DNA from 2 places in the Parageobacillus sp. KH3-4 genome. Region 2 is predicted to be linked to the other one. Evidence: predicted binding sites of a transcription regulator. Region 2 holds the regulator's gene; the other holds the start of a gene.
The links. The regulator CtsR, encoded in region 2, represses protease genes until heat stress. The targets are predictions, from matches to a motif close to ATGGTCAATAAAGGTCAAACA.

Region 1: a site for CtsR is predicted at 8,578-8,598, ahead of clpB (ATP-dependent chaperone ClpB). Genes of this name have one in related genera too.

Annotation. Positions count from the first base shown of each region.
Region 1 is NZ_AP025627.1:2,961,571-2,976,886, reverse strand. It holds gene argJ (bifunctional ornithine acetyltransferase/N-acetylglutamate synthase) at 1-846, shown strand, start outside; gene argB (acetylglutamate kinase) at 862-1,635, shown strand; gene MWM02_RS14980 (acetylornithine transaminase) at 1,635-2,795, shown strand; gene MWM02_RS14975 (carbamoyl phosphate synthase small subunit) at 2,851-3,921, shown strand; gene MWM02_RS14970 (carbamoyl-phosphate synthase (glutamine-hydrolyzing) large subunit) at 3,914-7,039, shown strand; gene argF (ornithine carbamoyltransferase) at 7,036-7,974, shown strand; gene MWM02_RS14960 (YjzC family protein) at 8,070-8,249, shown strand; gene clpB (ATP-dependent chaperone ClpB) at 8,612-11,209, shown strand; gene MWM02_RS14950 (TetR/AcrR family transcriptional regulator) at 11,496-12,068, shown strand; gene MWM02_RS14945 (MMPL family transporter) at 12,159-14,279, shown strand; gene MWM02_RS14940 (YjzD family protein) at 14,341-14,529, opposite strand; gene MWM02_RS14935 (alpha/beta hydrolase family protein) at 14,671-15,316, shown strand, end outside.
Region 2 is NZ_AP025627.1:87,045-102,360, reverse strand. It holds gene clpC (ATP-dependent protease ATP-binding subunit ClpC) at 1-1,739, opposite strand, end outside; gene mcsB (protein-arginine kinase McsB) at 1,746-2,828, opposite strand; gene mcsA (protein-arginine kinase activator protein McsA) at 2,833-3,381, opposite strand; gene MWM02_RS00520 (CtsR family transcriptional regulator) at 3,396-3,857, opposite strand; rRNA gene rrf (5S ribosomal RNA) at 4,060-4,176, opposite strand; rRNA gene MWM02_RS00510 (23S ribosomal RNA) at 4,312-7,246, opposite strand; rRNA gene MWM02_RS00505 (16S ribosomal RNA) at 7,444-9,000, opposite strand; tRNA gene MWM02_RS00500 (tRNA-Ala) at 9,188-9,260, opposite strand; tRNA gene MWM02_RS00495 (tRNA-Pro) at 9,275-9,348, opposite strand; tRNA gene MWM02_RS00490 (tRNA-Arg) at 9,355-9,428, opposite strand; tRNA gene MWM02_RS00485 (tRNA-Leu) at 9,432-9,517, opposite strand; tRNA gene MWM02_RS00480 (tRNA-Gly) at 9,524-9,598, opposite strand; tRNA gene MWM02_RS00475 (tRNA-Leu) at 9,614-9,695, opposite strand; tRNA gene MWM02_RS00470 (tRNA-Lys) at 9,706-9,778, opposite strand; tRNA gene MWM02_RS00465 (tRNA-Val) at 9,953-10,028, opposite strand; rRNA gene rrf (5S ribosomal RNA) at 10,039-10,155, opposite strand; rRNA gene MWM02_RS00455 (23S ribosomal RNA) at 10,290-13,224, opposite strand; rRNA gene MWM02_RS00450 (16S ribosomal RNA) at 13,422-14,978, opposite strand.

The sequences.
Region 1 (15,316 bases), 940 kb from region 2:
ATGCCGATGGAAAAAATCCGTGAAGGAATGAAAAAATTGCAGCCAGGCGTCTTGCCGGAAAATGCGGAGGCGTTTCAAACCGCGATTTTAACGACGGATACGGTGATGAAAAAAGCGTGTTACCAGACGACCATTGATGGAAAAACGGTCACGGTCGGCGGCGCGGCGAAAGGTTCAGGAATGATTCATCCAAATATGGCGACGATGCTGGCGTTTATCACCACTGATGCCAATATTTCTTCGCCGCTGTTGCAAGAAACGCTTCGTTCGATTACGGATGTATCGTTTAATCAAATTACGGTGGATGGGGACACGTCCACGAACGATATGGTCATTGTGATGGCGAGCGGGCTTGCTGGGAATAAAGAATTAACGCCGGACCATCCGGACTGGGAAAACTTTTATGAAGCGCTGAAAAAAACGTGTGAGGATTTAGCGAAACAAATCGCCAAAGACGGCGAAGGAGCGACGAAGTTAATTGAAGTGCGTGTAAACGGGGCAAAAACGGATGATGATGCGAAAAAAATCGCCAAGCAAATCGTTGGCTCCAATTTAGTAAAAACGGCCGTCTATGGCGCCGACGCGAATTGGGGAAGAATTATTTGCGCAATCGGATACGCAGGAGCAATGGTGGATCCGGACAATGTCGATATTTCGATCGGTCCAATTTCCATGCTAAAAGGAAGCGAGCCACAGCTATTTTCCGAAGAGGAAGCGAGCGCATACTTGCAAAACGATGAAATTGTCATTGAAGTAGATCTGCATCTCGGCAACGGGACAGGAGTTGCTTGGGGCTGCGACTTAACTTATGATTACGTGAAAATTAATGCGAGTTATCGTACTTAATAAGGGGAGAGGGAGATGGGAAAGACGATTGTCATCAAGTGCGGAGGAAGCGTGTTAAGCGATCTATCGCCGTCGTTTTTTACGAGTTTGCAAGCGATGTACGAACATGGCATGAACGTTGTCCTCGTTCATGGTGGGGGACCGGAAATCGGAAAAATGCTGGAGCGGCTCCATGTGCACAGTGAATTTGTGAACGGGTTGCGCAAAACGACAAAAGAAGTGTTAGAAGTGGTGGAAATGATTTTGGCAGGCAAAGTGAATAAACAGCTCGTTGCATTATTGCAGCAATACGGACTGCCTGCAGTCGGCGTTTCTGGTGTAGACGCCTGTTTATTGCAAGCAGCGCCAATCAACTTGGAAAAGCTTGGATATGTAGGGAAAGTCGTCAATGTCAATGGCGATTTTGTCGCTAAACTGTTGCAATCGCGTTACGTTCCGGTCATTTCGCCGATCGGAACGGATAAAGATGGCCAAAAATATAACATTAACGCCGATACAGCGGCGGGTGCGGTAGCGAAAGCGATCAAGGCGGCGCAACTGCTGTTTGTGACGGACGTTCCAGGAATTTTACGGGACGGTGCTGTCGTGAAAGAGGCAACGATCGATGCGATTGAACGAATGATAAACGAAGGCATCATTACGGGAGGAATGATTCCAAAGGTAAAAGCGGCGATTGCCGCGCTGTCGGAATCGCTTCATGAAGTGTTGATCGTCAGCGGAAAAGCGCCATTTTATGAAAACGGGCAATTATATGGAACGACGATTCGAAACGAAGTGGGGGTCTATTAATGGGAGCGTTATTTCCAACATATAACCGCTGGAATATTTGTATACAATCAGCAGAAGGGACGACGGTTACCGATACAAATGGAAAACAGTATTTAGATTTTATTTCCGGGATTGCTGTTTGTAACCTTGGCCATCGCCATCCTGTGGTACAAAAAGCAATCGAAGAACAGCTCAAGCGGTTTTGGCATGTCTCCAATTTATTTACTATTGAACTGCAGGAAGAAGTTGCGGAACTTCTCGTTGCAAATAGCTGCGGTGATTACGTATTTTTCTGCAATAGCGGTGCGGAAGCGAATGAGGCGGCATTAAAATTGGCGCGTAAACATACAGGACGCCATAAAGTCATTACATTTCGGCAATCGTTTCATGGACGGACGTTTGCGACGATGTCGGCTACAGGACAAGAAAAAGTATACAAAGGGTTTGGCCCGCTTTTGCCGGAATTTGTTCATCTGCCGTTTAACGATATCAAAGCACTCGAAAACGAAATGAACGAAGATGTCGCGGCGGTGATGGTGGAAATCGTTCAAGGGGAAGGCGGGGTCAGACCGGCTGATGCCGCGTTTTTACAAAAAATCGCCGAACTTTGCAAGCAATATGGTGCGCTGTTTATTGTTGATGAAGTGCAAACAGGGATCGGGCGCACCGGGAAACCGTTTGCTTATCAACATTTTGCCATTGAGCCGGATATTATTACAAGCGCGAAAGGACTAGGAAGTGGCATTCCGGTTGGTGCGATGATCGGCAAGGCGTTTTTGAAAGATGCGTTTACGGCGGGGGTACACGGTTCAACGTTCGGCGGCAATCCAATCGCGATGGCGGCCGCAAAAGCGACATTGCAGATCGTTTTTCAGCCTGACTTTTTGCAAGACGTACAAGAAAAAGGAACCTATTTGTTAGCGCGTCTGCAAGAAGCATTAAGCGATTTCGAGTTAGTAAAAGAAGTGCGAGGGCTTGGTCTGTTAGTTGGCATTGAATGTGGCGAAGACATTACGAAACTAATCCCGGCCATTCACGAAAATGGCCTGCTCGTATTAACGGCCGGTCCAAACGTAATTCGGCTATTGCCGCCGCTGATTGTTTCGAAAGAAGAATTGGATCAGGCAGTAGAGGCGATGAAACAAACGATACAGAAAGCAAAAACCGCAGCTGCGAAATAATCGCCAGCTGCCTCTTTATCCTTATAAATAAAAATTCGATCATGGGGTGTCGTTCATGGAAGCATATTTGCATTTGGCAAACGGAAAGACGTTTGTCGGACAGTTAGAATCGCCGCTTCCAAATAGCGAAGTGAGTGGAGAAATCGTCTTTTTTACCGGAATGACCGGTTATCAAGAAGTGCTAACAGACCCTTCATATAAAAATCAAATCATCGTGTTTACGTATCCGTTAATCGGAAATTACGGCATTAACGCGGATGATTTCGAAAGCAAGCGCCCGCATGTACAGGCGGTGATCGTTTATGAAGCGAGCAGTCGCGGATATCATTACGACGCGAAATATAGTTTAAAAGAGTATTTGCAACAATGGAACATTCCGTTGTTAACCCATGTCGATACGCGCGCGTTGGTCAAAGAGATTCGCAACGAAGGAACGATGATGGCAAAACTTGCTGTTTCGCCGTCGTGCGCTGCAGCAGCGTTTGCTGAAAATCCATTTCCGGTCCGTGATGTGTCGACTGCGCAAATAGAAACATATGGAAGTGGCGAGCCTCATCTTGTATTAATCGATTTCGGCTACAAAAAATCGATTTTGCAGTCATTGGTAGCGCGGGGATGCAAAGTTACCGTCGTTCCATATCATACTTCATTCGAAGCGATCGAATCGATAAAGCCGGATGGAATCGTATTATCCAATGGTCCTGGAGATCCGAAACAGCTTTCCGGACAGCTGGCAAACATCCGCCAAATTATTGACCATTATCCAACGCTGGGAATTTGTCTTGGCCATCAGCTAGTGGCGCTTTCATACGGCGCAGACACGGAAAAGCTCCGCTTCGGCCATCGCGGGGCAAACCAACCTGTCTATGACGCGGTAAAACAAAAAGTGTTTATGACATCGCAAAATCACAGTTATGTCGTTAAGAAAGAAAGTTTGGCGAACACGCCGTTTGACATCCGATTTACAAACGTCAATGACGGTTCCATCGAAGGAATGGTGCACCGCCATAAACCAATTTTATCAGTGCAGTACCATCCGGAGGCACATCCAGGCCCTAGCGATACGAACCATATATTTGACGAGTTTTTGCAAACGGTAGTAAAAGGAGAGAAAGTGTATGCCTAAAGATACATCGCTGCAATCGATTTTAATCATCGGCTCCGGCCCGATCGTCATCGGACAGGCGGCGGAATTTGACTATTCCGGCACGCAAGCATGTATCGCTTTGAAAGAAGAAGGATACCGCGTTATTTTAGTAAATAACAATCCGGCGACGATTATGACGGATGAAGTTCATGCCGACGCCGTGTATTTTGAGCCGTTGACGGTAGATAGCGTGGAGGCGATTATCGCGAAAGAGCGGCCTGACGGGCTGCTCGCGACATTTGGAGGACAGACGGGATTAAACTTGGCGTTTCAGCTTCATGAAGCCGGGATTTTAGAAAAATATGGGGTAAAATTGCTTGGCACACCGATTGAAGCGATCAAAAGAGGAGAAGACCGCGAAGCGTTTCGCGCGCTTATGTATGAACTAGGCGAACCAGTTCCGGAAAGCGAAATTATTACGAACGTTGACGAAGCGGTCGCTTTTGCCGAAAAAATCGGATTTCCGATCATTATTCGCCCCGCTTATACGCTCGGAGGAACGGGCGGGGGAATTGCGGAAACGATGGAGCAGTTTATTGCTCTAGTCGAAAAAGGGCTCGCGGAAAGCCCGATTACGCAATGCCTCATTGAACGGAGCGTGGCTGGATATAAAGAAATTGAATACGAAGTGATGCGCGACCATACGAATACGTGCATTACTGTTTGCAATATGGAAAACGTCGATCCCGTCGGCATCCATACCGGCGACTCGATCGTCGTTGCCCCATCGCAAACGTTGACGGACGAGGAATATCAAATGCTGCGTTCCTCAGCTATCAAAATTATTTCGGCGCTTGGCATTATCGGAGGGTGCAACATTCAGTTTGCGCTCGACCCATTTAGCAAACGGTACTATTTAATTGAAGTGAATCCGCGTGTCAGCCGTTCATCGGCGCTCGCATCCAAGGCGACGGGATATCCGATCGCGCGCATAGCTGCGAAATTAGCAGTCGGCTATACGTTGGCAGAACTTCTTAATCCGGTAACGAAAACGACGTACGCGAGCTTTGAGCCAGCGCTCGATTATGTTGTCGTGAAATTTCCGCGCTTGCCGTTTGATAAATTTCCTTTCGGCGATCGCCAGCTTGGCACGCAAATGAAAGCGACGGGAGAAGTAATGGCGATCGACCGCAACATGGAACGCGCATTTCAAAAAGCGGTTTACTCATTAGAAGGGAAGAATAAAGGATTATATTTGCCAGAGCTCGTTGACAAAACAGATGATGAATTGAAACAACTGCTTATCCGAAAAGATGACCGCCGCTTTTTTGCAATTCTCGAACTGTTCCGCCGCGGAGAAACGATCGATGCCGTGTATGAATTGACAAAAATCGACCGTTTCTTTTTGCATTCGTTTTATCAGCTGATTGAATTAGAAAAGAAAGCGAAAGAAACGAGTTTAGACCAAATCGATGAAGCAACGTTCCGTCTCTTGAAAGAAAAAGGATTTTCTGATGCGTTTTTGGCAGAAGCATGGAATGTGAAAGAAAGTGATGTGAGAGAAAAGCGAAAACAACTTGGCATCGTTCCGTCGTATAAAATGGTTGATACGTGTGCGGCGGAGTTCCATTCGGAAACGGATTATTATTATTCGACATACTTCGGCGAAGATGAGCGGAAAAAAAGCGGGAAAGAGAAAGTATTAATTATTGGCGCGGGGCCAATTCGAATCGGGCAAGGAATCGAATTTGATTACAGTTCCGTGCATAGCGTATACGCGCTTCAAAAAGAAGGATATGAAACGGTGTTAATGAACAACAATCCGGAAACCGTCAGCACCGATTTTGCCGTAGCCGACCGCCTTTATTTCGAGCCGCTTACGCTAGAAGAAGTGCTGAATGTGATTGAAGCGGAACAGATTAAAAAAGTAATCGTTCAGTTTGGAGGACAGACGGCGATTAATCTCGTTAAAGGGCTTGAAGAAGCAAATGTCTCCCTTCTTGGCGTCACTTACGATATGATTGACCAGCTGGAAGATCGCGATCGTTTTTATCAGCTATTAGAAGAATTGGACATTCCGCACGTGCCGGGAATGATGGCGGACAATGAAGAAGAACTTGTTTCGAACGCGAAGAAAATCGGTTATCCGGTATTGCTCCGCCCTTCTTACGTCATCGGCGGCAGAGGAATGTTTATCGTCAAAAGTGAACAACAATTGCGCGGGTTGCTAGAGCAAGGCGCGATTACGTATCCGCTGTTAATTGACGCCTATTTAGACGGAAAAGAAGCGGAAGTCGACGTTGTCGCGGATGGAAACGATATTTTGCTTCCGACGATCATTGAACATGTGGAAAAAGCGGGAGTGCATTCAGGGGACAGCCATGCAGTGCTGCCGGCACAAACGATTACGAATGAAGAACAATCGAAGATCATTACGTACGCCGAAAAAATTATAAAAAAATTGCAGTTTAAAGGGATTATGAACATTCAATACGTCATTGCCAACGGCCGCGTATACGTATTGGAGGTGAATCCGCGCGCCAGCCGGACCGTTCCGATCGTCAGCAAGACAACAGGCATACCGCTTGCACAAATTGCGACAAAATTATTGCTTGGGAAATGTTTAAAGGATGTCATTGATGAAAAGCAGCGCCGTTTGGCGAACTTGCCATATCTTGTCCTAAAATATCCGGTGTTTTCGACATATAAGCTGCCTGGGGTCGATCCGCTCGTCGGCCCGGAAATGAAGTCGACGGGAGAAGGGATCAGCATCGCAAAAACAATGGAAGAAGCGGCAGCAAAGGCGTTTTACTCCTATTTGTCGAAAAGGAGCGACGCCCGCGAAATTTATGTAAATGGCGAAATAAGCGATGAACTTCTTGAAATAATGAAAGCAAAACAATTAATTGCTGTTTCCGATATGCCGTTTTCTGAATGGATAAAACGCAAGGAAGCGTTGGCGTTTTTCGATTTGCAAAAAGACGAAAAAGATGCGCAACGTCGAATGCTTGCGTTGTCGCGGCAAATTATGACGTTTACCGAAAGCGAGACGTTTCAACTCTTTTTGCAAGCGATCGATGTGAAAAAATTTTCTGTTTTATCCATTCAAGAATGGCTTGACAAGAAAAAACAAACGGAGAAAGCGGTGATTATGTGAACAAAGTCTCTTCGTTGAAGGGAAAAGACTTTTTAACATTAATGGATATTTCAACAGAAGATATCCATGATTTGTTGGCGCTTGCGGGGGAATTAAAGCAAAAACAGCTTGCTGGGCAATCGTGTACCCCGCTTTCCGGAAAAACGTTAGCGATGATTTTTGAAAAACCATCGACTCGCACGAGAGTGTCGTTTGAAGTAGGGATGACCCAGCTCGGCGGAAGCGCGCTTTACTTAAATAGCAGCGATTTACAGCTTGGCCGTGGGGAAACGATCGCCGATACGGCGAGAGTATTGTCACAATACGTCGATGCGATTATGATTCGCACATTCGCTCATAGCAAATTGGAAGAGCTCGCCGCATATGCGACGGTTCCCGTGATTAACGGACTAACCGATGACGACCACCCTTGCCAGGCGCTAGCGGACTTATTGACGATTTATGAAGTTAAGAAAACACTGAAAGGATTGAAACTTGCTTATGTCGGCGACGGCAACAACGTCGCCCACGCGCTGATGATTGCCGCAGCAAAAGTCGGCATGGACTGTGTGATCGCTTGTCCGGCTGGCTATGAGCCGAAGGAGAAATATATAGATGCAGCGACACAAATTGGAAAACAAACAGGAACGACAGTTGCGGTAACACATGATCCAATCGAAGCGGTCGCCGACGCGGACGTTATTTATACAGACGTATGGACGAGCATGGGCCAAGAGCAAGAAAGCGAGCAGCGCCTTGCTGTGTTTCAGCCGTTTCAAGTAAACGGCGAATTAGCGAAGCATGCCAAACAAGATTATATGTTTCTCCATTGCTTGCCAGCCCATCGCGGGGAAGAAGTAACGGCTGATGTAATTGACGGACCAAATTCGTTTGTGTTCCAGCAGGCGGGGAATCGGCTTCATGCACAGAAAGCAGTTTTGCTATCTTTATTGTAACGAATCGCGCCGGCGGTATGCCGGTGCTTTTTTGTTATGAATAAGCGAGCGGACGGGCATGATAAAAATGTACTTTGGATAAAGGGGGAATGCCGATGGGGCAACATCGCCATTTCAAACCGGGCGATAAGGCGCCGAACAATGGGATGTATATCGAAATTGGCGAAACCGGCGATAACGTCAAAAATCCAAGAAAAATAAAACTAGAAGCAGGAGATACATTTCCAGAAACATCAAACCACAACCGCCACTGGACGTACATGAGAAAACCATAAAGAAAAGCGAAGGGCGCCTGCCTATTGGCAAAACGCGCTGAAGGGCCTGCAAGAAGGCTCAGACCAAACAAATTTGGCCTTGTGTGGGTTGCTTTTAGAGGAGTTAACTCAAATGGGTTAACGCAGCAGCAGGTCGAAGCGGCGCGAACCGATGGCTCCTGGAGCTTTTAAGAAAGGCGGAAGGCGCCCCATTTCGCCTAAAGGCCGTTATCGGCTTTTTGGCGGTGAAGTATCCCTATTCCTGCTTATTTGCTAACCAGAAAAGCCATTCCATTTGGAGTGGCTTTCTATTTGAAAAGAAAAGGAGGCGTCGTTATAATAATACTTAAAGGTCAAAAAAGGTCAAAAGAGAGGGACGGCGAATGAACGCAAATAAGTTTACGGAAAAAGTGCAGGAAGCTTTTCTTGAGGCGCAAAAGATTGCCACCGAGCACCATCATCAGCAGCTTGATTTTGAACATTTGCTGCTCGCATTGTTGCGGCAAGAAGAAGGACTTGCTGAAAGAATATTTTCACTGCTTCGTGTTAATATACATGCATTCATCCATGAACTGGAAGTGTTGTTAAAGAAAAAACCTGAAGTGCTTGGAGTTGGTGCGGAAAATCTTTATATGTCGCAGCGGCTGCAGCGGTTGCTGATAAAAGCGGAAGAAGAAGCAAAAAATATGCAAGACGAATATATTTCGGTTGAGCATTTACTGCTTGCCTTTACATCGGAAACCGATGAGATCGGACGACTTTTTCATCGTTACAACATCAACCGTTCTTCATTATTACGCGTATTGACAGAAATAAGGGGGAATCAGCGCGTGACAAGTCCAACTCCAGAAGCTACATATGAAGCATTAAAAAAATACGGCCGCGATTTAGTCGCTGAAGTGAAAGCGGGAAAAATTGATCCTGTCATTGGTCGCGATAGTGAAATTCGCCGCGTTATTCGCATTTTATCACGTAAAACGAAAAACAATCCGGTGCTTATCGGGGAGCCGGGTGTTGGAAAAACGGCGATTGTGGAAGGATTGGCGCAACGTATCGTTCGCAAAGATGTTCCGGAAGGATTGAAGGATAAGACGATTTTTGCTTTAGATATGAGTTCACTCGTCGCTGGGGCAAAGTTTCGCGGCGAATTTGAAGAACGTCTAAAAGCAGTATTAAATGAAATAAAGAAAAGCGAAGGGAGAATTATTTTATTTATCGATGAGCTGCATACGATTGTCGGTGCCGGAAGAGCAGAAGGAGCGATGGACGCAGGCAACATGTTAAAGCCGATGTTGGCGCGCGGCGAGCTGCATTGCATCGGCGCGACGACACTCGATGAATACCGGCAATATATTGAAAAAGATCCAGCGCTTGAACGTCGCTTCCAGCAGGTTCTTGTCGAAGAACCGAGCGTGGAAGATACGATTTCGATTTTACGCGGCTTAAGAGAACGGTTTGAAGTACATCATGGTGTGAAAATTCACGACCGCGCCCTTGTTGCTGCGGCGACATTGGCGGATCGTTACATTTCCGATCGCTTTTTGCCGGATAAAGCGATTGACTTAGTCGATGAAGCATGTGCGACCATACGCACTGAAATGGATTCGATGCCGTCTGAATTGGATGAAGTGATGCGTCGCGTCATGCAGCTGGAAATCGAAGAAGCGGCGCTGCGAAAAGAAACGGACGAAGCAAGCAAAGAGCGGCTTGCAGCGCTTACTAAAGAGCTGGCTGACTTACGGGAAAAAGCGAACAGCATGAAAGCGCAATGGCAACAGGAAAAAGAAGCGATTCAGCATGTGCGTGACGTTCGCGAAGCGTTGGAAAAAGCGAAGCGCGAATTGGAAGAGGCGGAAAACGAATATGACTTGAATAGAGCAGCGGAACTTCGCCATGGCCGCATTCCGCAGTTAGAAAAACAATTAAAGCAGCTTGAACAAGAAATGAGCGAAAATAATAAAGAAGGGCGACTTCTCCGCGAGGAAGTAACGGAGGAGGAAATTGCGGAAATCGTTTCACGATGGACGGGAATCCCGTTAACGAGATTAGTCGAAGGCGAACGGGAAAAGTTATTGCGGCTGCACGAATTGTTGCATGAGCGGGTCATTGGCCAAGATGAGGCGGTTGAGCTTGTTGCCGATGCGGTGCTGCGGGCACGCGCCGGCATTAAAGACCCTAATCGCCCGATTGGTTCCTTTATCTTTTTAGGGCCGACAGGAGTCGGGAAGACGGAATTGGCAAAAACGCTCGCACACGCGCTATTTGACAGCGAAGAACAAATGATCCGCATTGATATGTCCGAATATATGGAAAAACATGCCGTTTCTCGCTTAATTGGCGCGCCTCCGGGCTATGTCGGCTACGAAGAAGGAGGACAGTTAACGGAGGCGGTGCGGCGCAAGCCGTATTCAGTCATTTTGTTCGATGAAATTGAAAAGGCGCATCCAGAAGTGTTCAACATCTTATTGCAGCTGTTGGATGACGGGCGTATTACCGACTCGCAGGGACGCACGGTTGATTTTAAAAATACGGTTGTGATCATGACATCCAATATCGGATCGCATTTGTTGTTAGAAGGAGTGACAGAAGACGGAAAGATTAAAGAAGAAACGCATGAACAAGTATTACAGCAATTGCGCGCCCATTTCCGTCCAGAATTTTTAAACCGGATTGACGACGTCGTCTTATTTAAGCCGCTGTCGGTGAACGAAGTGAAAGGCATCGTTGAAAAGTTCGCCCGCGAGCTGTCGCGCCGTTTGACAGATCGCCATATCGAACTCGTGCTGACGGAAGCGGCGAAGCAATACATCGCTGAAGCGGGCTTCGACCCGGTCTACGGCGCCCGTCCGCTCAAACGGTTTATGCAAAAGCAAATCGAAACGCCGCTCGCCAAAGAGTTGATCGCCGGGCGGGTGAAAGATTACAGCACCGTCATCGTCGATGTCGAAAACGGCCGGCTTGTCATCCGTCCACAGTTATAAAGACGATGCGGCAAGGAAACGGGGAAGCGCTCCGGCTTATTTGGCGCATCAAAGAGGGGAGTGGTGAGGGGCTTGCCTTTGCCCGGCAATCACGTACGATCGATATTGTTGGCAAAAAGGGGTATCGCCTAGGTTGCCTCATCCGTTCCATCCGTGCGCGATCCGTAGTATTGACCAAAAGCGCCTTGCTTTTCGCAGGGCGCCTTTTCTTTTTCCTTAAAGCAGATGTATAATAAGTGCGGGAATGCTTATACCGGCATAAGGTGAAAAGGGGAGAGGCGATCAAATGGCACGCGAACGGAAATTTTCATTGAACGAAGTGTTTCAACATACAAAACAACTTCTCCTTGAACACGGCTATGAAGGATTTACCTTCGGGTTGTTAGCGGAACGGCTCGGTGTATCAAGAACGGCCATTTATAAACATTTCGAGAACAAAGAAGAGGTCATTACGGCATATATGGTGGACGAAATGGAGCAAGTGTTTGCCAAGTTTGTTCACATTCATGACTATCCGACGTTTGATGAACAATTCCGTTTTTTGCTTAACTTGATTTTGTACCATGACGATCTTCATCGAATGATCGCGATCGGAAGGCGCATTCCGGATACCACTCCGGCTGTGCGGGCGAATAAGGAGCGCCTTGAACAGTTTCATGAACGGATGTATGAAGAACTTAATCAGTTGGTGGAACGAGGGAAACAGGAAGGAAGAATCAAACCGCATCTTCCGAACCGGATCGTTCTTGCGTATATTTTTCAATCGGTGGTCGTCCCTCATTTTCCCGGCATTTCGCTTGACCAATGGGCGGAAAGCATTAAGGAAATCATCATGTATGGGGTGATGACTGGAAATTGACAGTATTGCCACTTTCCCTTTACAATAAGAATGTGTCGAAAGTGACAGAAGTGTCACTTTCGGCAATTCATGAAAAATGGAGGAATAGCGATGAATCGATGGCTGCATGCTTTGACTGACCGGGTGGCAACGAAAAAAGGAATGTGGTGGACGTTGATCGTTTGGCTTGCGGCCGTTGCCATACTGGGGGCTGTAGCGCCGAGCGCCAAAGAGTATGAAGTCTCAAGCATTGAAACGCTCCCAGAAGATGCGCAATCGATGGTGGCGGCGAAAAAAGCAGACGAGTATATTTCGTCGAGCGACGGCGTTCCGGCCATTTTTGTCTTTCATTCAGATGACCGTCCGATTGCCAAAGATGAACTGCAACGTTTGGTGGGCCATATCGAACAAGCGCACCGCGACGCTTTGGAACAAGTCGTTCCTGTTGCTTCTCTTCCACCGCAAGCGATGGCCGGCTTTGTTTCTGAAGATGGGAAAACGATCGTTGTTCCGGCCGTCTATCGGTCAACGATGGAGTCCAAAGACATCCAAACGGTGAACGACGAGATTCGCAAATGGGTCAAAAAGGAAAGCGATGTTGCTATATATATCACGGGGCCGGCCGGCATTGCGGCCGATACGTTGGCCTTGTTTTCCCGCGCTGATATTGTGCTCATGTTGTCGACAGTCGGGTTGATTCTCGTGCTGTTGATCGTCATTTACCGTTCGCCGCTGTTAGCGTTGATCCCGCTTGTAGCTGCCGGTTTTGTTTACGGGGTGGTTATGCAGCTGATTGGAGTGATGGGCAAAGCCGGGCTGGTGATGTCCAAACAGACCATTTCGATCATGTCGATTTTGCTGTTTGCGGCGATCACCGATTATTCGTTGTTCATCTTTTCTCGTTACCGCGAAGAGTTGAAACGGCATGAGAACAAATGGCAGGCCATGAAATGGGCGATGCGCGAGACGGGACTGCCGGTCTTTTTCTCTGGAGGCACGGTGCTGGCCGCCATGCTTGTCTTGTTTTTCGCGAAACTAGGCGATTACCGAAATTTTGCCCCGACGTTCGCTCTTGCGATGGCGATCATCATGATCGCTTCCGTTACGCTGATTCCGGCGTTGTTTACGCTGTTTGGCCGCAAAGCGTTTTGGCCGAACATTCCACGCGTCGGTGAGAGCGAAGGGAAAGGAACAAGTGGATTTTGGGGGAGAATCGGCCGGTTTGTTGTTCAAAAGCCGCGGCTGACCGTGGCTTTGATTGGTTTACTCCTTGTAGTGATGGCGGGCCATACAACCGCGCTTCGATATGAGTATGATATGATCAAATCGTTCCCGAAAGATATGCCGTCGCGCCAAGGATATGAACTGTTGGAACAACATTTTGCCAAAGGGGAGCTGGCGCCGACCACGGTCTTGTTTGAAGGAAAGGAAAAGGTCACGCCACAGCAACTGGAACAGCTGCAAAATCAGCTTGAGAAACAGCCGCTTGTCAGTGAGGTGCGCCCGACTGGTACGGCGGATGATGGCCGCGTCGTCTCATTTACACTTACGTTTCGCGAAAACCCATACGATGTCGAAACGATCGATGCGATGGAACGGATTATTGACCGGAAGGAAACGATCGTCAAACAAAGCGGGCTTGATGGGCGCCTTTATTTTGCCGGGGAAACAGCGGCGAAAGTGGATGAGCGGTCGTTGAACAAACGCGATATGATCGTGATTGTTTCGTTGGAAACGCTCTTGATTCTTTTGTTGCTCATTGGGCTGACGCGGTCGGTGAAGCGGTCCGTGTATATGATGGGGACGATTCTCGTTTCGTTTACGGCTGCGCTTGGCCTCGGAATTTGGCTGACCGATTGGCTGTTTGGCATCAAAGCAGTCAGCGGCCGCGTGCCACTGTATGCATTCGTCTTCCTCGTGGCGCTTGGCATCGACTATAATATTATGCTGATTTCCCGTTTCCAAGAGGAGTGGAGAACGCATTCGCTCCATGAAGCGGTGAAACAGGCGGTAACCCATACAGGCGGCGTCATTTCTTCAGCCGGCCTCATTTTAGCGGCGACGTTTTCCGTGTTGATGACCCAACCGGTGCAACTATTGTTTGTCTTCGGATTTCTTGTCGCGATCGGGATTTTGCTTGATACGTTTTTGATTCGTGGGATGCTGTTGCCGGGGCTCATTATATGGCTGGAAAAAGAACGAAGAGCGCCGGCCGAAACGAGCGGTGAATAACGGCATAGACAGTTGCAAAAAACAACGCCTTGGAGATTCAATCTCCAAGGCGTTGTTCGTTTTAATGGTGATGATCCCCGGCTGGCTCGTCCGGAATCAAAGCGGCGACAACGACGACCAAAACGGTCACGATCACGCCGAGCAAGGCGCCGGTTGTGAAGTTGTAGCCGATGCCTTGCATCGAGCCCATGACGTACGTCGCCATCTGGACAAGCAAAAACGTCCAGAAAAATGTCCAAAACAGGCGCATTACATTTCCTCCCATCTTCGCATCATTCCTTTTCTTATCTTATCATAATTTGCTCGTTTAGGCATATACCCGTACTTTTTTTTTCGTTCCGCATACTGTGTATTGTACAATTACGTATTGTAAAAGCAAGGGTGAATGTCGATGACGGTTCAACGACGATTTTTTCAGCTTGATAATCAGTGGTGTATCATTCATTTGCCGGAACGTCCAAACGGATTTGCTCTCTTGATTATTGGTGACACGAATCATTTTGTTAACGACCGTACAAGCTTTTGGATCGATCATAAAGGACGCAGCCAGCTTCTTTGCGAGCTACTTGAATACGGCTATACCATTTTTTACTCTCATTTGTACGGCAGGCATTGGGGAAGCCCAAAAGCGGTGCGTTTGGCTAAACAACTGATTTACTACGTGTTAAAAAGTGAAATATTAAACAATCGCATTTATATTCTTGCGGAAGGAATGGGAGCGCTTGTCGCTTTGCAGCTTCTTGAAACAATGCCAAAGCAAATCCGTGCGATCGTGATGTTAAGCCCTTGTCTAGATTTACGCGCCCAGCTTGAGTATGAAAAGGAAAACGAGTTTTTTTATAGAAGGATGAAAAGAGAAATAGCGCTTGCATACGGTATAGACGAGGCAAATATCGAAAAAGCAGTTCCTTCATTGTTCATTGTGCCCCATCAAGTTCCGATAAAAATATGGCAATTATCAGGCATTACCCGTTATTCATCTTCTCTCCATTGTCGAAAATATGAGCAATGGATGGGAGCAGCTAACAATAATGTTC
Region 2 (15,316 bases):
TCCATATATTCAGACATATCGATGCGAATAAGCGCGTCTTCATCACCGAACATTGCTTCTGCAAGCGCTCTTGCCAATTCGGTTTTTCCGACACCAGTCGGCCCAAGAAAAATGAACGAGCCAATAGGACGTTTCGGATCTTTTAATCCAGCGCGCGCGCGGCGGACTGCTTTAGCAACTGCTTTTACTGCTTCATCTTGACCAACGACGCGGGAATGTAAAATTTCTTCTAGTTTCAACAATCGTTCTGTTTCTGTCTGCGCTAATTTCGCCACCGGAATTCCGGTCCAGCTCGATACAACCATCGCGATGTCCTCGACTGTTACCTCAGAGTTTTCTTGGCCTTGTTTTTCTTTCCACGCTCGTTTCGTTTCTTCCAGTTCTTCGCGTAAACGTTGTTCCATGTCGCGCAGCGAAGCAGCTTTTTCAAATTCTTGGCTTTGTACAGCAGCGTCTTTTTCCTTACGCACTTCCTCCAGTTTTTGTTCGAGCTCTTTTAATTTTGGCGGTGCCGTAAACGAACGCAGGCGAACTTTCGAGCATGCCTCATCGATTAAATCGATCGCTTTATCCGGAAGAAAACGGTCGGTAATATAACGGTCAGATAATTTTACCGCCTGAATGATCGCCTCATCGGAAATAGATACGCGGTGATGCGCTTCATAGCGATCGCGCAATCCTTTTAAAATTTGAATTGATTCCTCTACCGTCGGCTCATCGACGTAAATCGGTTGGAAACGACGTTCTAGCGCCGCGTCTTTTTCAATATATTTCCGATATTCGTCCAATGTAGTCGCACCAATGCATTGCAGCTCCCCGCGGGCAAGCGCTGGCTTCAAGATGTTCGATGCATCAATCGCGCCTTCCGCTCCACCTGCGCCAATAAGCGTATGGAGCTCATCAATGAAGAGAATGATGTTTCCTGCTTGTCGAATTTCATCCATCACTTTTTTCAAACGATCTTCAAATTCCCCACGGTATTTTGTACCAGCAACGACCGTTCCCATATCCAGCGTCATGACCCGCTTATCGCGAAGCGTTTCCGGCACTTCGTTGTTGACGATTTGCTGCGCGAGCCCTTCAGCAATCGCCGTTTTCCCAACTCCAGGTTCCCCGATTAGCACCGGATTATTTTTTGTACGGCGGCTCAATACTTCGATGACACGCTGAATTTCTTTGCTTCTGCCAATGACCGGGTCTAATCTGCCTTCACGGGCAATCGCCGTTAAATCACGGGCCAAGCTGTCTAATGTTGGCGTACTTACATGCGAAGCGCCTCCTCCTGAATGACCGGAAACTGACTCATTGCTTCCAAGCAATTGCAGCACTTGTTGGCGCGCTTTATTCAGACTCACTCCTAAATTATTAAGTACGCGAGCCGCAACTCCTTCTCCTTCACGAATGAGGCCAAGCAAAATATGTTCCGTTCCTACATAGGAATGCCCAAGCTTTCTCGCCTCGTCCATCGACAATTCGATTACTTTTTTCGCACGTGGCGTATAATGGATCGTATGGGAAACTTCATGGCCGCGGCCGATTAGCGATTCTACCTCTTTTTGGATTTTCTCCGGACCAAGTCCTAACGCCATTAATGCTTTGGCTGCAATTCCTTCTCCTTCACGAATTAAACCTAATAAAATATGTTCCGTTCCAATGTTATTATGGCCAAGGCGTATTGCCTCTTCTTGGGCTAGCGCCAACACTTTTTGCGCCCGTTCCGTAAATCTTCCAAACATCATCACTCATCACCCTCCATTCATTTTTCGTTCTTCCATGTTTAAACGCTCTCGTATCAGTGCAGCTCGTCGAACATCCCGTTCTTCCGGTCTTAACACGCCGCCTGCATATTGTTGTAAAAAACCAGGTTGAGTTAAAATCATGAGCTCATTTAAAATATTGCGCGAAATATTTTTAATGTACCCTAAATCAATCCCTAAACGTACATCTGACAAACATTGAGCCGCTTCTTTCGAGTCAATAACACGGCTATTGGCCAATATCCCATAGGAACGGAAGACTCTGTCTTCTAATTGTATGTTTAAAGTTTTAACTAATGTCTCCCTTGCCATTCTTTCCTGAGCAATTAACTGCTGAACGACACTTTTCAAATCTTCGACAATATCCTCTTCTGACTTTCCTAATGTAATTTGGTTCGAAATTTGAAAAATATTCCCTAATGCCTCACTGCCTTCTCCATATGTTCCACGTACGACTAACCCGAGTTGGTTAACTGCTGGAATAACGCGGTTCATCTGCTGTGTTAAAACGAGAGCCGGGAGATGCATCATTACAGAAGCGCGCATTCCTGTTCCAACATTTGTCGGGCAGCTTGTTAAATATCCAAGTTTTTCATCAAATGCATAATTGACATGTTCCTCAATCCAGTCATCAAGTTCATTAGCTGCTTTTAATGCCTCTGTTAATTGAAAGCCAGGAAATAAGCATTGAATGCGAATGTGATCCTCTTCATTAATCATAATGCTTATTTCCTCATTTTCTGAGAGCAAGCATGCCCCAAAGGGAGAATCTTCTGCCAAATGCGGACTAATTAAATGCTTTTCTACCAATACCCTTTTTTCAATCGGTTGAAGCTCTGACATTTTTAACAATTCGAAACGACCGACAGAACGATAAAAACGGTGGGCAAATGTTTGCTCAAACAATGAAACGATTTGCTGCGCTTCCTCATTGCTAAATACCGTGGGAAACCGAAAATCGCTAATGTTTCTGGCCAAGCGGATGCGGCTGCTTAACACGATGTCCGAATCAGGACCCTCTTGGCTCATCCAAGAGCTTACTGCCGTATTAAAAAACTTCTCAAACGACATATAACTACATCTCCCCCTCTCCACGTTGATGAAGCTGATATTCAAGGGAACGAATTTGATCGCGAACCTCTGCCGCCTTTTCAAATTCTTCTCTTGCCACAAGTTCCTGCAATTTTTGTTTTAACATAGCAATTTGTTTGCGCAAATGAAGTGTTCCACCTTTTCGTTTCGGTATTTTTCCAGCATGGGCTGTATTTCCGCTATGGAGTCTTTTCAATATTGGCGGTAAATATCGGGCAAAGGTGCGATAACAGTTTGAACAACCGAAACGACCTATTTTTGTAAACTGATGATAAGTCATGTTACATTTTTCGCATTGTAAAATATCTGAACTGTGGAACGGACTTGTTGTCATTTCTTTCACAGAAGATGGAAAGTTAAGCAGGCCAGCTAACAAATTATTAAAGGAAAAGTCGTCATTCCCATAAAACATAAACATATCGCTATGCTCATGCGCGCATTGTTCGCAAAGATGAAATTCCGTTTTTTCACCGTTTATAATTTTCGTGAAATGCATCGTTGCCGGTCTCTCTTTGCATTCTTGACATATCAACTTTATCCCCTCCCCTACTTATACTTTAGCGATGTCAACATCGCTCTTAGCATGCGCGCTCTCAATTCGTCACGTTGTGGCAAATCGATGTATAATACGGAACGGTCCATTACGCTTAGCATAATTTTTGCTTCCCGTTCTGAAATTACCTTTTCTTCAACAAGACGCTGAATAATATCTTCCGCATTGGATTGGCTGACGTGACGTCCGACTAATTCCAGCAATTGATCAATCAGCTGTGCTTCGCTTTTTGTCTTGACTTTCATAATGCGAATGTAACCGCCGCCGCCGCGCTTACTCTCAACAATATATCCTCTCTCCAACGTAAATCTCGTATTAATGACATAATTAATTTGCGACGGAACACACTGAAATTTATCCGCAATTTCGCTTCTTTTAATTTCCACAATATCTTTATCGCTCATGTTCAATACTTGTTTTAAATATTGCTCAATAATATCGGAAATATTTGGCACTCTACCTCCTCCTTGTATACGAAGTTGACTTTGACTATATTTGACCTTACTTCTACTATATAGTGTATTAAAAAAAAATGCAAGGGTCACTCACAAAAAAGATCAGTCATATCATTTCCTTTTTTTCCGAAAATAAAACACAACTTCTTTTTCAGAACAAAAAAAGAAGTATGCCTTAATAAGGCATACTTCTTTTCACACTGCCTAGCAACGACCTACTCTCGCAGGGGCGCTGGCCCCAACTACCATCGGCGCTGGAGAGCTTAACTTCCGTGTTCGGAATGGGAACGGGTGTTTCCTCTCCGCTATTGTCACTAGGCAAGTATTTCTGACAGGTATTATTATATTTCAATCATCTCTTTTGTCAAGAGGGATTCGTTCCCTCAAAACTAGATAACCGTCCGTTCGGAAGAAACCGTTTCGCTGGGCGGCTTCCTTTGCTTTTCCGTTCCGCTTGGTTAAGTCCTCGATCGATTAGTATCCGTCAGCTCCACGTGTCGCCACGCTTCCACCTCGGACCTATCGACCTCGTCATCTTCGAGGGATCTTACTCGCTTTTCGCGATGGGAAATCTCATCTTGAGGGGGGCTTCACGCTTAGATGCTTTCAGCGCTTATCCCTTCCGCACATAGCTACCCAGCGGTGCCCCTGGCGGGACAACTGGTACACCAGCGGTGCGTCCATCCCGGTCCTCTCGTACTAAGGACAGCTCCTCTCAAATTTCCTGCGCCCGCGACGGATAGGGACCGAACTGTCTCACGACGTTCTGAACCCAGCTCGCGTACCGCTTTAATGGGCGAACAGCCCAACCCTTGGGACCGACTACAGCCCCAGGATGCGATGAGCCGACATCGAGGTGCCAAACCTCCCCGTCGATGTGGACTCTTGGGGGAGATCAGCCTGTTATCCCCGGGGTAGCTTTTATCCGTTGAGCGATGGCCCTTCCATACGGAACCACCGGATCACTAAGCCCGACTTTCGTCCCTGCTCGACCTGTCCGTCTCGCAGTCAAGCTCCCTTCTGCCTTTGCACTCTCCGAATGATTTCCAACCATTCTGAGGGAACCTTTGGGCGCCTCCGTTACCTTTTGGGAGGCGACCGCCCCAGTCAAACTGCCCACCTGACACTGTCTCCCACCCCGGTAAGGGGTGCGGGTTAGAATTTCAATACCGCCAGGGTGGTATCCCACCGCCGCCTCCACCGAAGCTGGCGCTCCGGCTTCCCAGGCTCCCACCTATCCTGTACAAGCGATACCAAAATTCCATATCAGGCTGCAGTAAAGCTCCACGGGGTCTTTCCGTCCTGTCGCGGGTAACCTGCATCTTCACAGGTAGTATGATTTCACCGGGTCTCTCGTTGAGACAGTGCCCAAGTCGTTACACCTTTCGTGCGGGTCGGAACTTACCCGACAAGGAATTTCGCTACCTTAGGACCGTTATAGTTACGGCCGCCGTTTACTGGGGCTTCGGTTCGCACCTTCAGCCTTGCGGCTTAAGCGCTCCCCTTAACCTTCCAGCACCGGGCAGGTGTCAGCCCCTATACTTCGCCTTTCGGCTTCGCAGAGACCTGTGTTTTTGATAAACAGTCGCTTGGGCCTTTTCACTGCGGCTCCCTCGGGCTTGAGACCCAAGAGAGCACCCCTTCTCCCGAAGTTACGGGGTCATTTTGCCGAGTTCCTTAACGAGAGTTCTCCCGCGCACCTTAGGATTCTCTCCTCGCCTACCTGTGTCGGTTTGCGGTACGGGCACCTCCCACCTCGCTAGAGGCTTTTCTTGGCAGTGTAGGATCGGGGACTTCGGGACCAAAGGTCCCTTCGCCATCACGGCTCCGCCTTGTTGCCAGACGGATTTGCCTATCTGGCGGCCTAACCGCTTGGACAGGCTATTCCAGCAGCCTGCTCGCCCTACCTTCCTGCGTCCCCCCATCGCTCAAACGGTGAGGAGGTGGTACAGGAATCTCGACCTGTTGCCCATCACCTACGCCTTTCGGCCTCGGCTTAGGTCCCGACTAACCCTGAGCGGACGAACCTTCCTCAGGAACCCTTAGGCTTTCGGTGCAGAGGATTCTCACCTCTGTTTTCGCTACTCACACCGGCATTCTCACTTCTAAGCGCTCCACGAGTCCTTCCGGTCTCGCTTCAGCGCACTTAGAACGCTCCCCTACCGATGACCATCGGTCATCCCACAGCTTCGGTGGTACGTTTAGCCCCGGTACATTTTCGGCGCAGAGTCACTCGACCAGTGAGCTATTACGCACTCTTTAAATGATGGCTGCTTCTAAGCCAACATCCTGGTTGTCTGGGCAACTCCACATCCTTTTCCACTTAACGTACACTTAGGGACCTTAGCTGGTGGTCTGGGCTGTTTCCCTCTCGACTACGGATCTTATCACTCGTAGTCTGACTCCCAAGGATAAGTCGTTGGCATTTGGAGTTTGACTGAGTTCGGTAACCCGATGAGGGCCCCTAGCTCAATCAGTGCTCTACCTCCAAGACTCTTCCCTTGAGGCTAGCCCTAAAGCTATTTCGGGGAGAACCAGCTATCTCCAGGTTCGATTGGCATTTCACCCCTACCCACACCTCATCCCCGCACTTTTCAACGTGCGTGGGTTCGGGCCTCCAGTAGGTGTTACCCTACCTTCACCCTGGGCATGGGTAGATCACCTGGTTTCGGGTCTACGACGACGTACTACGCGCCCTATTCAGACTCGCTTTCGCTGCGGCTCCGTCTTTTCGACTTAACCTCGCACGTCATCGTAACTCGCCGGTTCATTCTACAAAAGGCACGCCATCACCCATCAACGGGCTCTGACTACTTGTAGGCACACGGTTTCAGGTTCTCTTTCACTCCCCTTCCGGGGTGCTTTTCACCTTTCCCTCACGGTACTGGTTCACTATCGGTCACTAGGGAGTATTTAGCCTTGGGAGATGGTCCTCCCTGCTTCCGACGGGATTCCCCGTGTCCCGTCGTACTCAGGAGCCACTCGGGAGGGAACGAAGTTTCGACTACAGGGCTGTCACCTTCTCTGGCGGGCCTTTCCAGACCGCTTCGTCTACCCCGTTCCTTTGTCACTCCCATCTGAGTGGTCCTACAACCCCAAGAGGCAAGCCTCTTGGTTTGGGCTGTTCCCGTTTCGCTCGCCGCTACTCAGGGAATCGCGGTTGCTTTCTTCTCCTCCGGGTACTGAGATGTTTCAGTTCCCCGGGTGTGCCCTCCATACCCTATGGATTCAGGTATGGATACTGCCCCATTACGGGCAGTGGGTTCCCCCATTCGGACATCTCCGGATCAACGCTTGCTTACAGCTCCCCGAAGCGTTTCGGCGTTTGCCCCGTCCTTCATCGGCTCCTAGTGCCAAGGCATCCACCGTGCGCCCTTTCTAACTTAACCATGCGAAACTCGGCTTTATCTTCGCCGCCTTCGCTTCCCGGCTTCTTCCTTTCGGTTATCTAGTTTTCAAGGAACCAATTGATTTCTCCTGCATCCGTTCATAGACGCAGGCGCAAAGCATTTGAAGGAACAACCAATGTTCCTTCAAAACTGAACAAAACTCCGCGTCCACTTTATTTTCACGATGATGTCCTTAGAAAGGAGGTGATCCAGCCGCACCTTCCGGTACGGCTACCTTGTTACGACTTCACCCCAATCACTTGCCCCACCTTCGGCGGCTGGCTCCCTTGCGGGTTACCTCACCGACTTCGGGTGTTGCAAGCTCTCGTGGTGTGACGGGCGGTGTGTACAAGGCCCGGGAACGTATTCACCGCGGCATGCTGATCCGCGATTACTAGCGATTCCGGCTTCATGCAGGCGAGTTGCAGCCTGCAATCCGAACTGAGAGCGGCTTTTTGGGATTCGCTCCCCCTCGCGGGTTCGCAGCCCTTTGTACCGCCCATTGTAGCACGTGTGTAGCCCAGGTCATAAGGGGCATGATGATTTGACGTCATCCCCACCTTCCTCCGGTTTGTCACCGGCAGTCCCCCTAGAGTGCCCAACTGAATGCTGGCAACTAGGGGCGAGGGTTGCGCTCGTTGCGGGACTTAACCCAACATCTCACGACACGAGCTGACGACAACCATGCACCACCTGTCACCCTGTCCTCCCGAAGGGAGGAACGCCCTGTCTCCAGGGTTGTCAGGGGATGTCAAGACCTGGTAAGGTTCTTCGCGTTGCTTCGAATTAAACCACATGCTCCACCGCTTGTGCGGGCCCCCGTCAATTCCTTTGAGTTTCAGCCTTGCGGCCGTACTCCCCAGGCGGAGTGCTTAACGCGTTAGCTACAGCACTAAAGGGGTAACCCCTCTAACACTTAGCACTCATCGTTTACGGCGTGGACTACCAGGGTATCTAATCCTGTTTGCTCCCCACGCTTTCGCGCCTCAGCGTCAGTTACAGACCAGAGAGCCGCCTTCGCCACTGGTGTTCCTCCACATCTCTACGCATTTCACCGCTACACGTGGAATTCCGCTCTCCTCTTCTGCACTCAAGTCCCCCAGTTTCCAATGACCCTCCACGGTTAAGCCGTGGGCTTTCACATCAGACTTAAGGGACCGCCTGCGCGCGCTTTACGCCCAATAATTCCGGACAACGCTCGCCCCCTACGTATTACCGCGGCTGCTGGCACGTAGTTAGCCGGGGCTTTCTCGTTAGGTACCGTCACCGTGCCGCCCTGTTCGAACGGCACTTCTTCTTCCCTAACAACAGAGCTTTACGATCCGAAGACCTTCTTCGCTCACGCGGCGTCGCTCCGTCAGACTTTCGTCCATTGCGGAAGATTCCCTACTGCTGCCTCCCGTAGGAGTCTGGGCCGTGTCTCAGTCCCAGTGTGGCCGGTCACCCTCTCAGGCCGGCTACGCATCGTCGCCTTGGTGAGCCGTTACCTCACCAACTAGCTAATGCGCCGCGGGCCCATCCGCAAGTGGCAGCCGAAGCCGCCTTTCAACCAAAGACCATGCGGTCTTCGGTGTTATCCGGTATTAGCTCCGGTTTCCCGGAGTTATCCCGGTCTTACGGGCAGGTTACCCACGTGTTACTCACCCGTCCGCCGCTAACCAAGCGGAAGCAAGCTTCCGCCCGGTCCGCTCGACTTGCATGTATTAGGCACGCCGCCAGCGTTCGTCCTGAGCCAGGATCAAACTCTCCATAGAAAGTGGATTGGCTTATCTTCAGCTTCGGCTCCTAGCCCCTCGGGACGCTTCGGTCTCGCTGTGGCGGCAACCGCCTCCTCGCGAGTCCTCCAGCGCCTGTCGGGGCTATTCAGTCGCCTTCACTTTTCTATGTGGACGCTTCGTTTTGTTCAGTTTTCAAAGAACATTAAATTTTTAAATAAATAAGTGGAGCCTATCGGGATCGAACCGATGACCTCCTGCGTGCAAAGCAGGCGCTCTCCCAGCTGAGCTAAGGCCCCCTCTTTTCTCTAAATCGGGAAGACAGGATTCGAACCTGCGACCCCATGGTCCCAAACCATGTGCTCTACCAAGCTGAGCTACTTCCCGTAATGACGCGCTCGAGAGGATTCGAACCCCTAACCTTCTGATCCGTAGTCAGATGCTCTATCCAATTGAGCTACGAGCGCATATGCCGAGGGCCGGACTCGAACCGGCACGGTAGTTACCTACCCCAGAATTTTAAGTCCTGTGCGTCTGCCAATTCCGCCACCCCGGCGGTTACTGGAGCGGAAGACGGGACTCGAACCCGCGACCCCCACCTTGGCAAGGTGGTGTTCTACCACTGAACTACTTCCGCAGCTTCAATATGAAGTGCGGGTGGAGGGACTTGAACCCCCACGCCATAAGGCGCCAGATCCTGATTCTGGTGCGTCTGCCAATTCCGCCACACCCGCAGCTAAAAAGTGAGCCATGGAGGATTCGAACCTCCGACCCTCTGATTAAAAGTCAGATGCTCTACCTACTGAGCTAATGGCTCATAATAAACAAAACTATTCTGTTATGTTATACTCTTTGTTGTCCATTCCTCTGCTAGCTTACTCATAAGAAGTAAATGCTTCAGGACAACTGCAATTAATTCACAGATGTGTTGCGCTATTCTACTGAGCGAATAGCCTGTCATAAAAAACAATGATTTTGCTTTGACAAGTAATGGTGGAGGATGACGGGATCGAACCGCCGACCCCTTGCTTGTAAGGCAAGTGCTCTCCCAGCTGAGCTAATCCTCCATTATAAACTGCCTAGCGACGACCTACTCTCGCAGGGGCGCTGGCCCCAACTACCATCGGCGCTGGAGAGCTTAACTTCCGTGTTCGGAATGGGAACGGGTGTTTCCTCTCCGCTATTGTCACTAGGCAAATAACGAACTAGTTCTATTATAGTTCAATCGATGACATTGTCAAGGGGAATTTCATTCCCTCAAAACTAGATAACCGTCCGTTTGGAAGAAGCCGTTTCGCTGGGCGGCTTCCTTCGCTTTTCCGTTCCGCTTGGTTAAGTCCTCGATCGATTAGTATCCGTCAGCTCCACGTGTCGCCACGCTTCCACCTCGGACCTATCGACCTCGTCATCTTCGAGGGATCTTACTCGCTTTTCGCGATGGGAAATCTCATCTTGAGGGGGGCTTCACGCTTAGATGCTTTCAGCGCTTATCCCTTCCGCACATAGCTACCCAGCGGTGCCCCTGGCGGGACAACTGGTACACCAGCGGTGCGTCCATCCCGGTCCTCTCGTACTAAGGACAGCTCCTCTCAAATTTCCTGCGCCCGCGACGGATAGGGACCGAACTGTCTCACGACGTTCTGAACCCAGCTCGCGTACCGCTTTAATGGGCGAACAGCCCAACCCTTGGGACCGACTACAGCCCCAGGATGCGATGAGCCGACATCGAGGTGCCAAACCTCCCCGTCGATGTGGACTCTTGGGGGAGATCAGCCTGTTATCCCCGGGGTAGCTTTTATCCGTTGAGCGATGGCCCTTCCATACGGAACCACCGGATCACTAAGCCCGACTTTCGTCCCTGCTCGACCTGTCCGTCTCGCAGTCAAGCTCCCTTCTGCCTTTGCACTCTCCGAATGATTTCCAACCATTCTGAGGGAACCTTTGGGCGCCTCCGTTACCTTTTGGGAGGCGACCGCCCCAGTCAAACTGCCCACCTGACACTGTCTCCCACCCCGATAAGGGGTGCGGGTTAGAATTTCAATACCGCCAGGGTGGTATCCCACCGCCGCCTCCACCGAAGCTGGCGCTCCGGCTTCCCAGGCTCCCACCTATCCTGTACAAGCGATACCAAAATTCCATATCAGGCTGCAGTAAAGCTCCACGGGGTCTTTCCGTCCTGTCGCGGGTAACCTGCATCTTCACAGGTAGTATGATTTCACCGGGTCTCTCGTTGAGACAGTGCCCAAGTCGTTACACCTTTCGTGCGGGTCGGAACTTACCCGACAAGGAATTTCGCTACCTTAGGACCGTTATAGTTACGGCCGCCGTTTACTGGGGCTTCGGTTCGCACCTTCAGCCTTGCGGCTTAAGCGCTCCCCTTAACCTTCCAGCACCGGGCAGGTGTCAGCCCCTATACTTCGCCTTTCGGCTTCGCAGAGACCTGTGTTTTTGATAAACAGTCGCTTGGGCCTTTTCACTGCGGCTCCCTCGGGCTTGAGACCCAAGAGAGCACCCCTTCTCCCGAAGTTACGGGGTCATTTTGCCGAGTTCCTTAACGAGAGTTCTCCCGCGCACCTTAGGATTCTCTCCTCGCCTACCTGTGTCGGTTTGCGGTACGGGCACCTCCCACCTCGCTAGAGGCTTTTCTTGGCAGTGTAGGATCGGGGACTTCGGGACCAAAGGTCCCTTCGCCATCACGGCTCCGCCTTGTTGCCAGACGGATTTGCCTATCTGGCGGCCTAACCGCTTGGACAGGCTATTCCAGCAGCCTGCTCGCCCTACCTTCCTGCGTCCCCCCATCGCTCAAACGGTGAGGAGGTGGTACAGGAATCTCGACCTGTTGCCCATCACCTACGCCTTTCGGCCTCGGCTTAGGTCCCGACTAACCCTGAGCGGACGAACCTTCCTCAGGAACCCTTAGGCTTTCGGTGCAGAGGATTCTCACCTCTGTTTTCGCTACTCACACCGGCATTCTCACTTCTAAGCGCTCCACGAGTCCTTCCGGTCTCGCTTCGGCGCACTTAGAACGCTCCCCTACCGATGACCATCGGTCATCCCACAGCTTCGGTGGTACGTTTAGCCCCGGTACATTTTCGGCGCAGAGTCACTCGACCAGTGAGCTATTACGCACTCTTTAAATGATGGCTGCTTCTAAGCCAACATCCTGGTTGTCTGGGCAACTCCACATCCTTTTCCACTTAACGTACACTTAGGGACCTTAGCTGGTGGTCTGGGCTGTTTCCCTCTCGACTACGGATCTTATCACTCGTAGTCTGACTCCCAAGGATAAGTCGTTGGCATTTGGAGTTTGACTGAGTTCGGTAACCCGATGAGGGCCCCTAGCTCAATCAGTGCTCTACCTCCAAGACTCTTCCCTTGAGGCTAGCCCTAAAGCTATTTCGGGGAGAACCAGCTATCTCCAGGTTCGATTGGCATTTCACCCCTACCCACACCTCATCCCCGCACTTTTCAACGTGCGTGGGTTCGGGCCTCCAGTAGGTGTTACCCTACCTTCACCCTGGGCATGGGTAGATCACCTGGTTTCGGGTCTACGACGACGTACTACGCGCCCTATTCAGACTCGCTTTCGCTGCGGCTCCGTCTTTTCGACTTAACCTCGCACGTCATCGTAACTCGCCGGTTCATTCTACAAAAGGCACGCCATCACCCATCAACGGGCTCTGACTACTTGTAGGCACACGGTTTCAGGTTCTCTTTCACTCCCCTTCCGGGGTGCTTTTCACCTTTCCCTCACGGTACTGGTTCACTATCGGTCACTAGGGAGTATTTAGCCTTGGGAGATGGTCCTCCCTGCTTCCGACGGGATTCCCCGTGTCCCGTCGTACTCAGGAGCCACTCGGGAGGGAACGAAGTTTCGACTACAGGGCTGTCACCTTCTCTGGCGGGCCTTTCCAGACCGCTTCGTCTACCCCGTTCCTTTGTCACTCCCATCTGAGTGGTCCTACAACCCCAAGAGGCAAGCCTCTTGGTTTGGGCTGTTCCCGTTTCGCTCGCCGCTACTCAGGGAATCGCGGTTGCTTTCTTCTCCTCCGGGTACTGAGATGTTTCAGTTCCCCGGGTGTGCCCTCCATACCCTATGGATTCAGGTATGGATACTGCCCCATTACGGGCAGTGGGTTCCCCCATTCGGACATCTCCGGATCAACGCTTGCTTACAGCTCCCCGAAGCGTTTCGGCGTTTGCCCCGTCCTTCATCGGCTCCTAGTGCCAAGGCATCCACCGTGCGCCCTTTCTAACTTAACCATGCGAAACTCGGCTTTATCTTCGCCGCCTTCGCTTCCCGGCTTCTTCCTTTCGGTTATCTAGTTTTCAAGGAACCAATTGATTTCTCCTGCATCCGTTCATAGACGCAGGCGCAAAGCATTTGAAGGAACAACCAATGTTCCTTCAAAACTGAACAAAACTCCGCGTCCACTTTATTTTCAAGATGATGTCCTTAGAAAGGAGGTGATCCAGCCGCACCTTCCGGTACGGCTACCTTGTTACGACTTCACCCCAATCACTTGCCCCACCTTCGGCGGCTGGCTCCCTTGCGGGTTACCTCACCGACTTCGGGTGTTGCAAGCTCTCGTGGTGTGACGGGCGGTGTGTACAAGGCCCGGGAACGTATTCACCGCGGCATGCTGATCCGCGATTACTAGCGATTCCGGCTTCATGCAGGCGAGTTGCAGCCTGCAATCCGAACTGAGAGCGGCTTTTTGGGATTCGCTCCCCCTCGCGGGTTCGCAGCCCTTTGTACCGCCCATTGTAGCACGTGTGTAGCCCAGGTCATAAGGGGCATGATGATTTGACGTCATCCCCACCTTCCTCCGGTTTGTCACCGGCAGTCCCCCTAGAGTGCCCAACTGAATGCTGGCAACTAGGGGCGAGGGTTGCGCTCGTTGCGGGACTTAACCCAACATCTCACGACACGAGCTGACGACAACCATGCACCACCTGTCACCCTGTCCTCCCGAAGGGAGGAACGCCCTGTCTCCAGGGTTGTCAGGGGATGTCAAGACCTGGTAAGGTTCTTCGCGTTGCTTCGAATTAAACCACATGCTCCACCGCTTGTGCGGGCCCCCGTCAATTCCTTTGAGTTTCAGCCTTGCGGCCGTACTCCCCAGGCGGAGTGCTTAACGCGTTAGCTACAGCACTAAAGGGGTAACCCCTCTAACACTTAGCACTCATCGTTTACGGCGTGGACTACCAGGGTATCTAATCCTGTTTGCTCCCCACGCTTTCGCGCCTCAGCGTCAGTTACAGACCAGAGAGCCGCCTTCGCCACTGGTGTTCCTCCACATCTCTACGCATTTCACCGCTACACGTGGAATTCCGCTCTCCTCTTCTGCACTCAAGTCCCCCAGTTTCCAATGACCCTCCACGGTTAAGCCGTGGGCTTTCACATCAGACTTAAGGGACCGCCTGCGCGCGCTTTACGCCCAATAATTCCGGACAACGCTCGCCCCCTACGTATTACCGCGGCTGCTGGCACGTAGTTAGCCGGGGCTTTCTCGTTAGGTACCGTCACCGTGCCGCCCTGTTCGAACGGCACTTCTTCTTCCCTAACAACAGAGCTTTACGATCCGAAGACCTTCTTCGCTCACGCGGCGTCGCTCCGTCAGACTTTCGTCCATTGCGGAAGATTCCCTACTGCTGCCTCCCGTAGGAGTCTGGGCCGTGTCTCAGTCCCAGTGTGGCCGGTCACCCTCTCAGGCCGGCTACGCATCGTCGCCTTGGTGAGCCGTTACCTCACCAACTAGCTAATGCGCCGCGGGCCCATCCGCAAGTGGCAGCCGAAGCCGCCTTTCAACCAAAGACCATGCGGTCTTCGGTGTTATCCGGTATTAGCTCCGGTTTCCCGGAGTTATCCCGGTCTTACGGGCAGGTTACCCACGTGTTACTCACCCGTCCGCCGCTAACCAAGCGGAAGCAAGCTTCCGCCCGGCCCGCTCGACTTGCATGTATTAGGCACGCCGCCAGCGTTCGTCCTGAGCCAGGATCAAACTCTCCATAGAAAATGGATTGGCTTATCTTCAGCTTCGGCTCCGACACCAAAAGGTGCCAGTCGCCTTCGCTTTTCTTATTGTCTAGCTCCGGCTCCTAGCCCCTCGGGACGCTTCGGTCTCGCTGTGGCGGCAGCCGCCTCCTCGCGAGCCCTCCAGCGCCTGTCAGGGCTATTCAGTCGCCTTCGCTTTTCTATGTGGACGCTTCGTTTTGTTCAGTTTTCAAAGAACATTCTTTTTTAGCGACCTTATTAATATATCATTTTAAAATTTTAATGTCAATAGATTTTTCAAAAACGACATAATTTAATATATCAATTATATGTATAAAAGTCAATTACTTTTTTAAA